2 regions of the Ectobacillus sp. JY-23 genome follow, and region 2 is predicted to be linked to the other one. Evidence: a T-box and tRNA genes for the amino acid it is inferred to sense, from the RefSeq annotation. Region 2 holds a T-box; the other holds one or more tRNA genes.
The links. A T-box is a leader RNA that pairs with one kind of tRNA and senses whether it is charged. The one in region 2 lies ahead of ileS (isoleucine--tRNA ligase), so its partner is inferred to be a tRNA-Ile.

Region 1: it encodes a tRNA-Ile, which carries the amino acid that the T-box ahead of ileS (isoleucine--tRNA ligase) is inferred to sense. The anticodon was not compared.

The regions. Positions count from the first base shown of each region.
Region 1 is NZ_CP095462.1:1,943,574-1,949,573, reverse strand. Features, by position in the region: rRNA gene MUG87_RS10160 (23S ribosomal RNA) at 1-1,260, shown strand, start outside; rRNA gene rrf (5S ribosomal RNA) at 1,414-1,529, shown strand; tRNA gene MUG87_RS10150 (tRNA-Val) at 1,533-1,608, shown strand; tRNA gene MUG87_RS10145 (tRNA-Thr) at 1,612-1,687, shown strand; tRNA gene MUG87_RS10140 (tRNA-His) at 1,696-1,768, shown strand; tRNA gene MUG87_RS10135 (tRNA-Leu) at 1,781-1,864, shown strand; tRNA gene MUG87_RS10130 (tRNA-Gly) at 1,871-1,942, shown strand; tRNA gene MUG87_RS10125 (tRNA-Leu) at 1,946-2,031, shown strand; tRNA gene MUG87_RS10120 (tRNA-Arg) at 2,041-2,114, shown strand; tRNA gene MUG87_RS10115 (tRNA-Pro) at 2,120-2,193, shown strand; tRNA gene MUG87_RS10110 (tRNA-Ala) at 2,200-2,272, shown strand; tRNA gene MUG87_RS10105 (tRNA-Met) at 2,286-2,362, shown strand; tRNA gene MUG87_RS10100 (tRNA-Ile) at 2,368-2,444, shown strand; tRNA gene MUG87_RS10095 (tRNA-Ser) at 2,459-2,551, shown strand; tRNA gene MUG87_RS10090 (tRNA-Met) at 2,585-2,661, shown strand; tRNA gene MUG87_RS10085 (tRNA-Asp) at 2,663-2,738, shown strand; tRNA gene MUG87_RS10080 (tRNA-Phe) at 2,743-2,815, shown strand; tRNA gene MUG87_RS10075 (tRNA-Thr) at 2,840-2,915, shown strand; tRNA gene MUG87_RS10070 (tRNA-Lys) at 3,091-3,163, shown strand; tRNA gene MUG87_RS10065 (tRNA-Gly) at 3,172-3,245, shown strand; tRNA gene MUG87_RS10060 (tRNA-Ile) at 3,247-3,320, shown strand; tRNA gene MUG87_RS10055 (tRNA-Asn) at 3,341-3,415, shown strand; tRNA gene MUG87_RS10050 (tRNA-Ser) at 3,419-3,509, shown strand; tRNA gene MUG87_RS10045 (tRNA-Glu) at 3,511-3,582, shown strand; gene MUG87_RS10040 (L-lactate dehydrogenase) at 3,836-4,777, shown strand; gene glgB (1,4-alpha-glucan branching enzyme) at 5,295-6,000, shown strand, end outside.
Region 2 is NZ_CP095462.1:3,560,625-3,566,624, reverse strand. Features, by position in the region: gene nagZ (beta-N-acetylhexosaminidase) at 1-649, shown strand, start outside; gene MUG87_RS17965 (GNAT family N-acetyltransferase) at 718-1,497, opposite strand; T-box leader at 1,690-1,928, shown strand; gene ileS (isoleucine--tRNA ligase) at 1,981-5,058, shown strand; gene MUG87_RS17955 (C39 family peptidase) at 5,261-6,000, shown strand, end outside.

The DNA.
Region 1 (6,000 bases), 1.6 Mb from region 2:
GACACAGGTAGGCGAGGAGAGAATCCTAAGGTGTGCGAGAGAACTCTGGTTAAGGAACTCGGCAAAATGACCCCGTAACTTCGGGAGAAGGGGTGCTCTCTAGCGAGAGCCGCAGTGAAAAGGCCCAAGCGACTGTTTAGCAAAAACACAGGTCTCTGCGAAGCCGCAAGGCGAAGTATAGGGGCTGACACCTGCCCGGTGCTGGAAGGTTAAGGGGAGAGGTTAGCGCAAGCGAAGCTTTGAACCGAAGCCCCAGTAAACGGCGGCCGTAACTATAACGGTCCTAAGGTAGCGAAATTCCTTGTCGGGTAAGTTCCGACCCGCACGAAAGGTGTAACGATTTGGGCACTGTCTCAACCAGAGACTCGGTGAAATTATAGTACCTGTGAAGATGCAGGTTACCCGCGACAGGACGGAAAGACCCCGTGGAGCTTTACTGTAGCCTGATATTGAATTTTGGTACAGCTTGTACAGGATAGGTAGGAGCCTATGAACCCGGAGCGCCAGCTTCGGTGGAGGCGTCGGTGGGATACTACCCTGGCTGTATTGAAGTTCTAACCCGCGCCCCTACATCGGGGCGGGAGACAGTGTCAGGTGGGCAGTTTGACTGGGGCGGTCGCCTCCTAAAATGTAACGGAGGCGCCCAAAGGTTCCCTCAGAATGGTTGGAAATCATTCGAAGAGTGTAAAGGCATAAGGGAGCTTGACTGCGAGACCTACAAGTCGAGCAGGGACGAAAGTCGGGCTTAGTGATCCGGTGGTTCCGCATGGAAGGGCCATCGCTCAACGGATAAAAGCTACCCCGGGGATAACAGGCTTATCTCCCCCAAGAGTCCACATCGACGGGGAGGTTTGGCACCTCGATGTCGGCTCATCGCATCCTGGGGCTGTAGTCGGTCCCAAGGGTTGGGCTGTTCGCCCATTAAAGCGGTACGCGAGCTGGGTTCAGAACGTCGTGAGACAGTTCGGTCCCTATCCGTCGCGGGCGCAGGAAATTTGAGAGGAGCTGTCCTTAGTACGAGAGGACCGGGATGGACGCACCGCTGGTGTACCAGTTGTTCTGCCAAGGGCATCGCTGGGTAGCTATGTGCGGACGGGATAAGTGCTGAAAGCATCTAAGCATGAAGCCCCCCTCAAGATGAGATTTCCCATAGCGTCAAGCTAGTAAGATCCCTGAAAGATGATCAGGTTGATAGGTCAGAGGTGGAAGCGCGGCGACGTGTGGAGCTGACTGATACTAATCGATCGAGGGCTTAACCAAAAAGCAGAAGCGAGCGTTTAGCGAGCTGGAGCTAGATTATGCACTTGTTATCCAGTTTTGAAGGAACATGCCTTCAAAAGAGCGTAGCTCTTTAAAAAAACATGTTGACATCTCATGAGAAATCATTATAATAATGATTGTCTCTAAAAAAAGTCTAGTGATGATGGCAAAGAGGTCACACCCGTTCCCATACCGAACACGGAAGTTAAGCTCTTTTGCGCCGAGGGTAGTTGGGACCTTGTCCCTGTGAGAGTAGGACGTCGCTAGGCAATGGAGGATTAGCTCAGCTGGGAGAGCACCTGCCTTACAAGCAGGGGGTCGGCGGTTCGATCCCGTCATCCTCCACCATATGCCGGCTTAGCTCAATTGGCAGAGCAACTGACTTGTAATCAGTAGGTTGGGGGTTCAAGTCCTCTAGCCGGCACCAGATTTATGGCGGTCGTGGCGAAGTGGTTAACGCATCGGATTGTGGCTCCGACATTCGTGGGTTCGATTCCCATCGATCGCCCTTTTAAATATTGCGGGTGTGGCGGAATTGGCAGACGCACCAGACTTAGGATCTGGCGCCTTTGGCGTGGGGGTTCGAGTCCCTTCACCCGCACCAATATATGCGGAAGTAGTTCAGTGGTAGAATACAACCTTGCCAAGGTTGGGGTCGCGGGTTCGAATCCCGTCTTCCGCTTATGCCGGGGTGGCGGAACTGGCAGACGCACAGGACTTAAAATCCTGCGGTAGGTGACTACCGTACCGGTTCGATTCCGGTCCTCGGCACTTAAATATGCGCCCGTAGCTCAATTGGATAGAGCATCTGACTACGGATCAGAAGGTTATGGGTTCGAATCCTTTCGGGCGCGTTATACGGGAAGTGGCTCAGCTTGGTAGAGCACCTGGTTTGGGACCAGGGGGTCGCAGGTTCAAATCCTGTCTTCCCGATTTCATGGGGCCTTAGCTCAGCTGGGAGAGCGCCTGCCTTGCACGCAGGAGGTCAGCGGTTCGATCCCGCTAGGCTCCACTTTTATTATGATGGCGGTGTAGCTCAGCTGGCTAGAGCGTACGGTTCATACCCGTAAGGTCGGGGGTTCGATCCCCTCCGCCGCTACCATAAAAGGACCTTTAGCTCAGCTGGTTAGAGCAGACGGCTCATAACCGTCCGGTCGTAGGTTCGAGTCCTACAAGGTCCACCAAAGCTTCATATCATGGAGGAATACCCAAGTCTGGCTGAAGGGATCGGTCTTGAAAACCGACAGGCGGTGAAAGCCGCGCGGGGGTTCGAATCCCTCTTCCTCCGCCATTATTTTATGAAGCAAATAGAATGAATTATCGTCGCGGGGTGGAGCAGTCCGGTAGCTCGTCGGGCTCATAACCCGAAGGTCGCAGGTTCAAATCCTGTCCCCGCAACCAAGGTCCCGTGGTGTAGCGGTTAACATGCCTGCCTGTCACGCAGGAGATCGCCGGTTCGATCCCGGTCGGGACCGCCATTTTGGCTCGGTAGCTCAGTCGGTAGAGCAGAGGACTGAAAATCCTCGTGTCGGCGGTTCGATTCCGTCCCGAGCCACTTCTTATTTTATAAAGATTTGATGCCGGCTTAGCTCAATTGGCAGAGCAACTGACTTGTAATCAGTAGGTTGGGGGTTCAAGTCCTCTAGCCGGCACCATTTGTTTATAAAGCAACATCATCGTTAGCCATTAGCTCAGTCGGTAGAGCACGATCGAATAAGCTTCGTAGCATAGACTACAGCGTACTCATCGAGCTGCGACTTGAATAAGCTTACTGAGATGAGGACGTCATATACAAAGGTATAACCCTTGTATAAATTCTTTTATTGTTATGAGCCATTAGCTCAGTCGGTAGAGCATCTGACTTTTAATCAGAGGGTCGAAGGTTCGAGTCCTTCATGGCTCACATTTCATGCGGGTGTAGTTTAGTGGTAAAACAAGAGCCTTCCAAGCTCTGGTCGTGAGTTCGATTCTCATCACCCGCTCCAAGGGCCTATAGCTCAGCTGGTTAGAGCGCACGCCTGATAAGCGTGAGGTCGATGGTTCGAGTCCATTTAGGCCCATTTTTAATATAATTGATTATTCCGCAATAGCTCAGCGGTAGAGCAATCGGCTGTTAACCGATAGGTCGTAGGTTCGAATCCTACTTGCGGAGCCATATAGAGAAGTACCCAAGTGGCTCAAGGGGCTCCCCTGCTAAGGGAGTAGATCGCGATAGCGGTGCGAGGGTTCGAATCCCTTCTTCTCTGCCACGGCCCGTTGGTCAAGTGGTTAAGACACCGCCCTTTCACGGCGGTAACACGGGTTCGAATCCCGTACGGGTCATACTGAAAACGTCAGCGAATAGAGTCGCTGGCGTTTTTTGTTTTATATTTTTAGATGGATGAGGAGATTAACCTTTTACAACCCTCATTGTTTATAAAACCTTTCTTTCTATAATCTTATGTGAAAAAGTTCACAAATTAATCATATATGTGAATTGATTCACAAACTTAACGTGCTACAATATAAATGTAAACAGCAATGATGCACATATACTTAATACAAATACGCACCGAACAAAGGAGAGCGAGTGACAATGAGAGAAAACATTAATCGTGTAGTGTTAATTGGTACAGGAGCAGTAGGCTGCAGCTATGCGTATGCGATGTTAAACCAAGGCATTGCCGAAGAATTGGTGTTAGTGGATGTCAACGAAGCAAAAGCTGAAGGGGAAGCGATGGACTTAAAGCACGGTATTCCATTCGCCCCGTCTCCAACAAAAATTTGGGACGGTAGCTATGCAGATTGTAAAGACGCAGACCTTGTCGTTATTACCGCAGGTCTTCCACAAAAACCAGGTGAAACTCGATTAGATCTCGTTGAAAAAAACACAAAAATCTTTAAGCAAATTGTACGCGGCGTCATGGACAGCGGCTTTGACGGCATCTTTTTAGTCGCGACAAACCCTGTTGACATTTTAACATACGTAACCTGGAAGGAATCTGGTCTGCCGAAAGAGCGTGTTATCGGTTCTGGTACAACTTTAGATACAGCGCGCTTCCGCTATATGCTGAGTGAATACTTTGAGGTAGACGCTCGAAACGTGCATGCCTATATTATCGGTGAACATGGCGATACAGAGCTACCGGTATGGAGCCATGCTTCCATTGGTGTACGTAAATTAGAAAAGTTTTTAGAAGACCCAGACTACAGACAGGACGAATTGGATGATATTTTCGTAAATGTGCGCGATGCAGCGTATCATATTATTAATCGTAAAGGCTCCACATACTATGGGATTGGGATGTCTCTCGCTCGCGTAACAAAAGCAATTTTAAATAATGAAAACTGTATTTTGACAGTGTCTGCGTATCTTGAAGGAGAATACGGTCAGCAAAATGTATATATCGGTGTTCCGGCCATCATTAATCGAAGTGGTATTCGAGAGATTATGGAGCTGGAGTTGAATGAGGAAGAACAAGGAAAATTTGAGCATTCTGTGAAGGTATTGAAGGAAACGATGGCACCGGTGTTGTAGGTTTAATGTATAATGGCTTGTTGGAAGGAGAAGGCGATAGCCTTCTTCCTTTATTTTTACCAAAAAGAAACTTTCTTGGTTAAGAAGAATGAATTGACATGCTACAATAACAACAGAAAACTTCCATACATATTTTCCTCAAACCAAACACCCGCTCCTCGAGTGTTTTTTACAAACAATTTTCCTCACAGCTACTTCTTCTTTACAAAATTCACCTATCATTAAAACCAGCACCTTCTTTTCGACAAACATTTTTGCACGAAAAAGTATGTCATGAATGAGCATCAAGGATTACTTATTTTCTGATTAATCAAAATAATATAACACTATTTTAGAATAAAGCGTTTACATTTTAATATTCGTCAAAATTTGATGTTTATTGTCGAAAAGTTATTGTTTCTAGTAAGTTTTTCACGAAAAACCGTATAATTTTTTGTTTTTTAGAAGGATTCTTAATATTTTTGTAGAATGATAATAACGAGTTAGATAATTATGTTTGTTTTGTGAGGTGAGAGTGATGATTGTGACACATCCGACAGAGTATGATTTACATTTGTTTCATGAGGGAAGTTTGTATGCGTCTGAGGAAACGTTTGGCGCACATGTGACGCAAGAGAATGGCATAGCGGGAACACGTTTTACCGTGTGGGCGCCGCATGCGATTTCTGTTTCAGTCGTTGGTGATTTCAATGATTGGAGGGGCGGTGAGTATGCGATGGAGAAGCTAAATAACGAGGGTGTATGGTCGTTGTTTATTCCTGCCGTTGGACATATGACATTGTACAAATATGCGATTGAGACAAGTCGAGGCGATGTAATTTTGAAGGCAGACCCATACGCACGCTATGCGGAGGTTCGGCCCCAAACTGCTTCTATTGTCTATCAAAGTGCACCTTATGCTTGGAATGATCAAAAATGGATCCGCAGCAAGAAAAGAAAGTCCATCTACGAGGAACCTGTAACTATATATGAGCTTCACTTTGGTTCTTGGAAAAAGAAAGAGGACGGCTCGTTCTATACGTACCGGGAAATGGCGGATGAATTAATTCCGTATGTGCTGAGTCATCAATTTACTCACATTGAGATTATGCCGTTAATCGAGCATCCGTACGATCGTTCTTGGGGCTATCAGGGCACCGGCTATTATGCTCCGACAAGCCGCTATGGTAAGCCTGAAGATCTTATGTATTTTATCGACCAATGTCATCAAAATGGTCTTGGTG
Region 2 (6,000 bases):
CAGTGCCGACCCCGATATTGTCGGCACGCTGGGCACCGCAACGATGAGGGGCCTGCGGTCGGCGCGGGTAATACCTGTGGTAAAACATTTCCCGGGGCATGGCGGGACGACGACCGATTCTCATGTCGGACTACCTGTAGGGATGCAAACCACCGAGCAACTACGACAATTCGAGCTAAAGCCATTTCGGCAAGCGATTGCGAGCGGCGCGGATGTTATAATGGTAGCGCATATTTTATATCCGAACGTTACAACCGACAAAAAACCTGCTTCATTGGCAAAAGAGCTCGTAACGGACTTATTACGAAACGAAATGAGCTATAAAGGCGTTGTGATTACCGATGATTTAGAAATGGGTGCCATCGCCAACCAGTACAGCCCGGCGCAAGCAGCTGTTTTAGCCGTACAAGCAGGCGTTGATTTGTTATTGCTTGGCCATTCGTTTGAGAAAGAAGCACAAGCATACAGCGCCCTCCTTCATGCCGTAAAAATTGGTGAAATACCTGTAGCTCGCATCGATGAAAGCGTCAAACGAATTCTGACACTAAAAGCGAAATATACATTAACTGATAAACCATTAGACCCATCTCGTTTACAGCATTATCCTAACGTCAAACATCAAGAAATCGCTGAGCGTATTCAGCGATAACACAACGGCGAAGACTTATTTTTATCAGCATTGCAAAAAAAGCACCGCGTTCGGTGCTTTTTCACATTTTATTCATACGTATACATCATCCAAATGCCAATATCCTCAAACCCAATGCGCTTATAGATGGCACCGGCCGCCGGATTATCATAAAACAAGCAGAGCTCTTTTCCTTCTTCGAGCAGTTGTCCGCACAGCTTCAGCATGCATGCTGTTGCATAGCCTTTTTTCTTATAGTTTTCATGTGTGGCAACGCCTACAATCATGGCTGATACGGAGTTTTCCGCTGCGGTAGAAGCGCTGGACACCATCTTTCCATCTTCTCTAATAAAGAAGGTGCGAGACGTTCCATCTGCAAGTCCCCGGCGCTTTCTTTCTACGGTAATGATATCCGGCACTGCTTTGAGCAGCTCAACCAATTGTTCCGCATCGTCAGGTGTCGCTTGTTGTACATGAGAAAGATCAACACCTTGCCCACCCTGTAGCTTCGTACACTTTGCATAATAGGTGGGGCGTTTTCGCTTGAGCTGCTTTGTTACATACGGCTCGATTTTTCCGGTAATCTCCTGTAGTCCAGACATCATGTTGAAATTCGGATCGTCACACATGATGTTCGCAAAGCCTTCTGCATCGAATGCGCCTAACGCAAATGGAATATAGTTTTGCTCATATTTGAGTAACACAGCAATCAGCTCACCATGTTCGTCAAACTCGCCCCAGAGCTTTTGAAAATCCTGCTCGTATCCGTATGCTTCAATATCGCCGATGATAAATAAATTTTCCGCACTTTTTGTTTTCAGCAGCTCAAAACAAACATCATGATCTTGTGCTGTCAGTCTTCGTATCATGTCTCTCTCCCCTTATGCAGTAAATATTCTCATTATTTTACAATGGAAAGATTTGTTTGCAAACATTTATTTTATTGAAAAAAATATTTACTTCTCACGGAAACAACCATTGTTTATAAATCTTTTCACTATTCCTCTGTAAAACCTTGACATTTTCTTCAGACTCGCATACACTATCTCCTAATAAAGCACACAAATTTGTTGACGAGAACGAGTACATCATAAGCTGTTCCCCAGAGAGCCGACGTCCTGCTGAAAGTCGGTGTTCCGCTTATGGTCGAAGATCCTCTCCGAGAAGCCGGGCTGAAATCACAGTAAGTTCGGACGGCAGTCCGCCGTTACACGGAACGCGTATGGTTGTACGTAGCTGAGTGCTATTGATGAACGGTCAATAGAAGCAGGGTGGTACCACGGTTAACCCCGTCCCTCGTATAGGGATGGGGTTTTTTGTGTGCTTTAAACTAAAAAAGGAGTGGTATCACGATGAAGGAAGTACACGTAAAAGAAGCCGCCGCAGTGCGGGAAGAGCGAGTTCGGAAGCAATGGGACGCAGGAAATGTGTTTGCGCGTTCGGTGGAAAACCGCGCCGGGCAAACGCCATTTGTATTTTATGAAGGACCGCCAACCGCAAACGGTCTCCCTCATGTCGGGCATGCGCTCGGCCGCACCATCAAGGATGTAGTAGCACGCTATAAAACGATGACAGGTCATTATGTTGTGCGCAAGGCTGGCTGGGATACGCACGGTCTACCGGTAGAGCTTGGCGTGGAGAAGCAGCTTGGAATCTCCGGCAAGCATGAAATTGAAGCGTACGGCGTGGAGGCATTTATTGAAAAATGTAAAGAGAGCGTATTTGCCTATGAGAAGCAGTGGCGTTCGTTCACCGAAAAGCTCGGCTATTGGGTGGATATGGACGATCCGTACGTGACGATGGACAATTCGTATATCGAAAGCGTATGGCATGTGCTCGGCACCATCCATGAAAAGGGCTTATTGTATAAGGGGCATCGCGTATCGCCGTATTGCCCGAGCTGCCAAACGTCACTCAGCTCACACGAGGTGGCACAGGGCTATCAGGATGTGAAGGACATGACAGCCACGGCTAAATTTAAGCTCAAGGATCGCAACGAATATTTCCTTGGCTGGACGACTACCCCTTGGACACTGCCTGCGAATGTCGCGTTGGCAGTCAATCCGGCTTTGACATATGTACGCGCAGAAACTGATGGTGCAGTGTATATCGTTGCCAAGGAGCTAGCATCTTCTGTATTTAAAAATGACTACCGTGTTCTGTCAGAGCACAAGGGTACTGAGCTTTGCGGTTTGGCATATGAGCCGCCATTTCCGTTTGTAACAGTCGAGAAGGGCCATGTGGTCGTAGCCGCTGATTATGTAACAGCCCAAAGCGGTACTGGCGTGGTGCATATCGCCCCGGCTTATGGTGAGGACGATTACAAGGTTGTGCAGGCGAATGACTTATCGTTTGTGAATGTTGTTGATGAAAAAGGCTGTTACACAGCGGACGTTCCGTTTCTGGCCGGACGGTTTGTGAAGGATTGCGATGTGGACATCGTGCGTTACCTGGCAGAGGCTGGGCTTTTATATCATAAAGAAAAATATGAGCACAGCTATCCGTTTTGCTGGAGATGCGATTCGCCGCTGCTGTATTACGCAACAGACAGCTGGTTTATCCGAACCACGGCACTCAAGGAAAACATGCTGGAAAACAACGCAGGCGTGACGTGGCATCCTGAGCATATCAAGAACGGCCGCTTCGGTAACTTCTTGGAAAATATGGTGGATTGGAACATCAGCCGCAATCGCTACTGGGGTACGCCGCTAAACGTATGGGAATGCGGCTCGTGCGGACATGAGGCCGCGCCGAAAAGCTTGCGTGAGCTACAGGAATTGACAGCTAGTGATGTAACGGATTTAGAGCTGCATAAGCCGTATGTGGACGATGTGAAGCTTGTGTGTAAATCCTGCGGCGCTGCGATGAAGCGCACACCCGAGGTGATCGACGTTTGGTTCGACAGCGGCGCAATGCCGTTTGCGCAATATCATTATCCGTTCGCAAACAACGACATATTCTCCCAGCAGTTCCCTGCCGACGTGGTCGCCGAGGGGATTGACCAGACGCGCGGCTGGTTTTACAGCCTGCTTGCCGTTTCAACGTTATTCACTGGCAAAGCACCGTACAAGCGCGTGTTATCGCTCGGTCATGTGCTCGACGAATACGGACAGAAGATGTCTAAAAGCAAGGGCAATGCACTCGATCCGGTCGCGTTGATTGAAGAATTCGGCGCCGACGCCCTGCGCTGGGCATTGCTTGCTGACAGCGCTCCTTGGAATCCAAAGAAATTTTCCGCGCGCGTTGTCAGAGAAGCAAAGTCAAAAATGATTGACACGCTCATGAACGTGCACAGCTTTTATGCGCTGTACGCAAACTTAGACGGCTATGTTGCCGATACGCGTTACACGGCGCCGAAAACCACGCTCGATCAGTGGGTCATCTCGCGCCTGCACAGCACAGTGCGTTCTGTCCGCAGCCTGCTTGATGACTATCAGTTTACAAACGCAGCCCGGGAACTAGCAGTGTTTACAGAGGATCTCAGTAACTGGTACGTAAGACGCTCACGCCAGCGCTTCTGGGCATCCGGCATGACGGCGGATAAACAAGCCGCTTATGAAACGCTTCACGAAGCGCTCGTTACACTAAGCCGTATGCTCGCCCCGTTCACACCGTTCATCGCCGACGATGTGCATGAGAACCTGACCGGCAGCAGCGTGCATGTATGCGACTATCCGCTGCATGACCCTGCTCACATCCAAACGCACCTTGAAGCAGAGATGGAGGCGGTGCGTCAGGTTGTCGAGCTCGGCCGCAGTGCACGTAACGCAAGCGGTCTGAAGGTAAAGCAGCCGCTCAATAGTCTCACCCTCATCACCGATGCACCGGTTCCTTGGGACACCTACAGCGATATCATCTGTGATGAACTCAACGTCAAACAGGTTACCCTGTCTGCCGGCGACGACGATTTGGTCACGTATCAATGTAAGCTGAACTTCAAGCAAGCCGGCTCAAAATTTGGCAAGCAAGCGAACATCGTCCATCAAGCGCTGCAGGGGCTACAACCCGAACAAGTGCGCACACTTCTTGCCGGTTCACTATCACTTTCGTTACCTTCTGGCGAGACGGTTGTGGTAGAAAAGGATGATGTCCTGCTTACAAAGGTGCCAAAGGCAGGCTTCTCCATTGTTGGCAATGAGCTGTATAGCGTTGTATTGGATACAAATATCACCGAAGAACTTGTTGCGGAGGGCATGGCGCGTGAGCTTGTCCGCGCGGTGCAGGAGCATCGCAAAAAGCTTGACCTCCCTGTAAATCTGCGCGTTGGTCTCACACTGCACGGAGGCGATGAAGTGAAGCAGGCAATCAAGCTACATGAGCATGTCCTAACCGAGAACTTGCTTCTAGAAAGCTTACACTGGTCAGAATCAGCACAAGGTGAAGCGGTGCCGCTTGGTACGTATACGGTTTATTTTCAGCTTCATTTATGATAGAGGCCCCTTCCTTAGTAGGAAGGGGTTATTTTATGCACGCATTACACAAAATTTAAATTTTTAAATATTTTGTAGATTCAGATATGTATATATGCTATATTTTACCTTGTTCTATAATCTTACATGCTATCAATAATCTCCCAGCTACCAAGAACGATTGTAGAATCAAACATATACAAGAAAAGAGGTTACATATTTGATGAAGAAAACAGTTTTGTCTGCAGTACTAGCTTCCGCCATACTCGGTAGCTCTTTCGCTCCTCACGTACACGCCAACGTAACAAAGCAAGGTATTATGAACGTACAGAAAATTAGTCCGCAAAAAGCCAAACAAGCAGCTGAAAACTTTATTGCATCCAAGTCACACCTCGCTGCACTAAAAAACGCAAAACTCTCTTTAAAAGAATACTTGTATGATACTGACGACAATGTAATTGGTTATTATTTTGAAGCCACATCAGCACAAACAACCGGATATTTCATTACTTCCGCTCTCACTCATTTAGATCCTATCATTCAATACGGCATCGATGGCAATCTATCTGAATTACTACATCAAAAAGGCAGCCAGAAAAAAACATACTATTTCGGCGCGATGAAATTTCAATTTGGAAATAGTGGCAAAGAAGTACAAGCTAATTTTCAAAAAGCGAAACAAGCCAGCCTAGGTAAGATGGCAAAAAGTAATACAGTAGCGACCGCCGAGGTGAAAAAGTTAGAAACATTGGAGCTAACCAATATTCAAAAACGAACGAGCCCAAGTCCCGGCTGGAAGGCATTAGCAACCACAGCTAACCAAATGCAGGCTCTAGCAGCCACGTATAAAGTACTACCTGTCGATAGAATTTATCAAAGAGCCTCCGGCATTAAAAATCCAAACTCAGCTTGCGGAGCAACTACAGCGGCAATGATTATGGACTATTATTACGACGTGTTAGG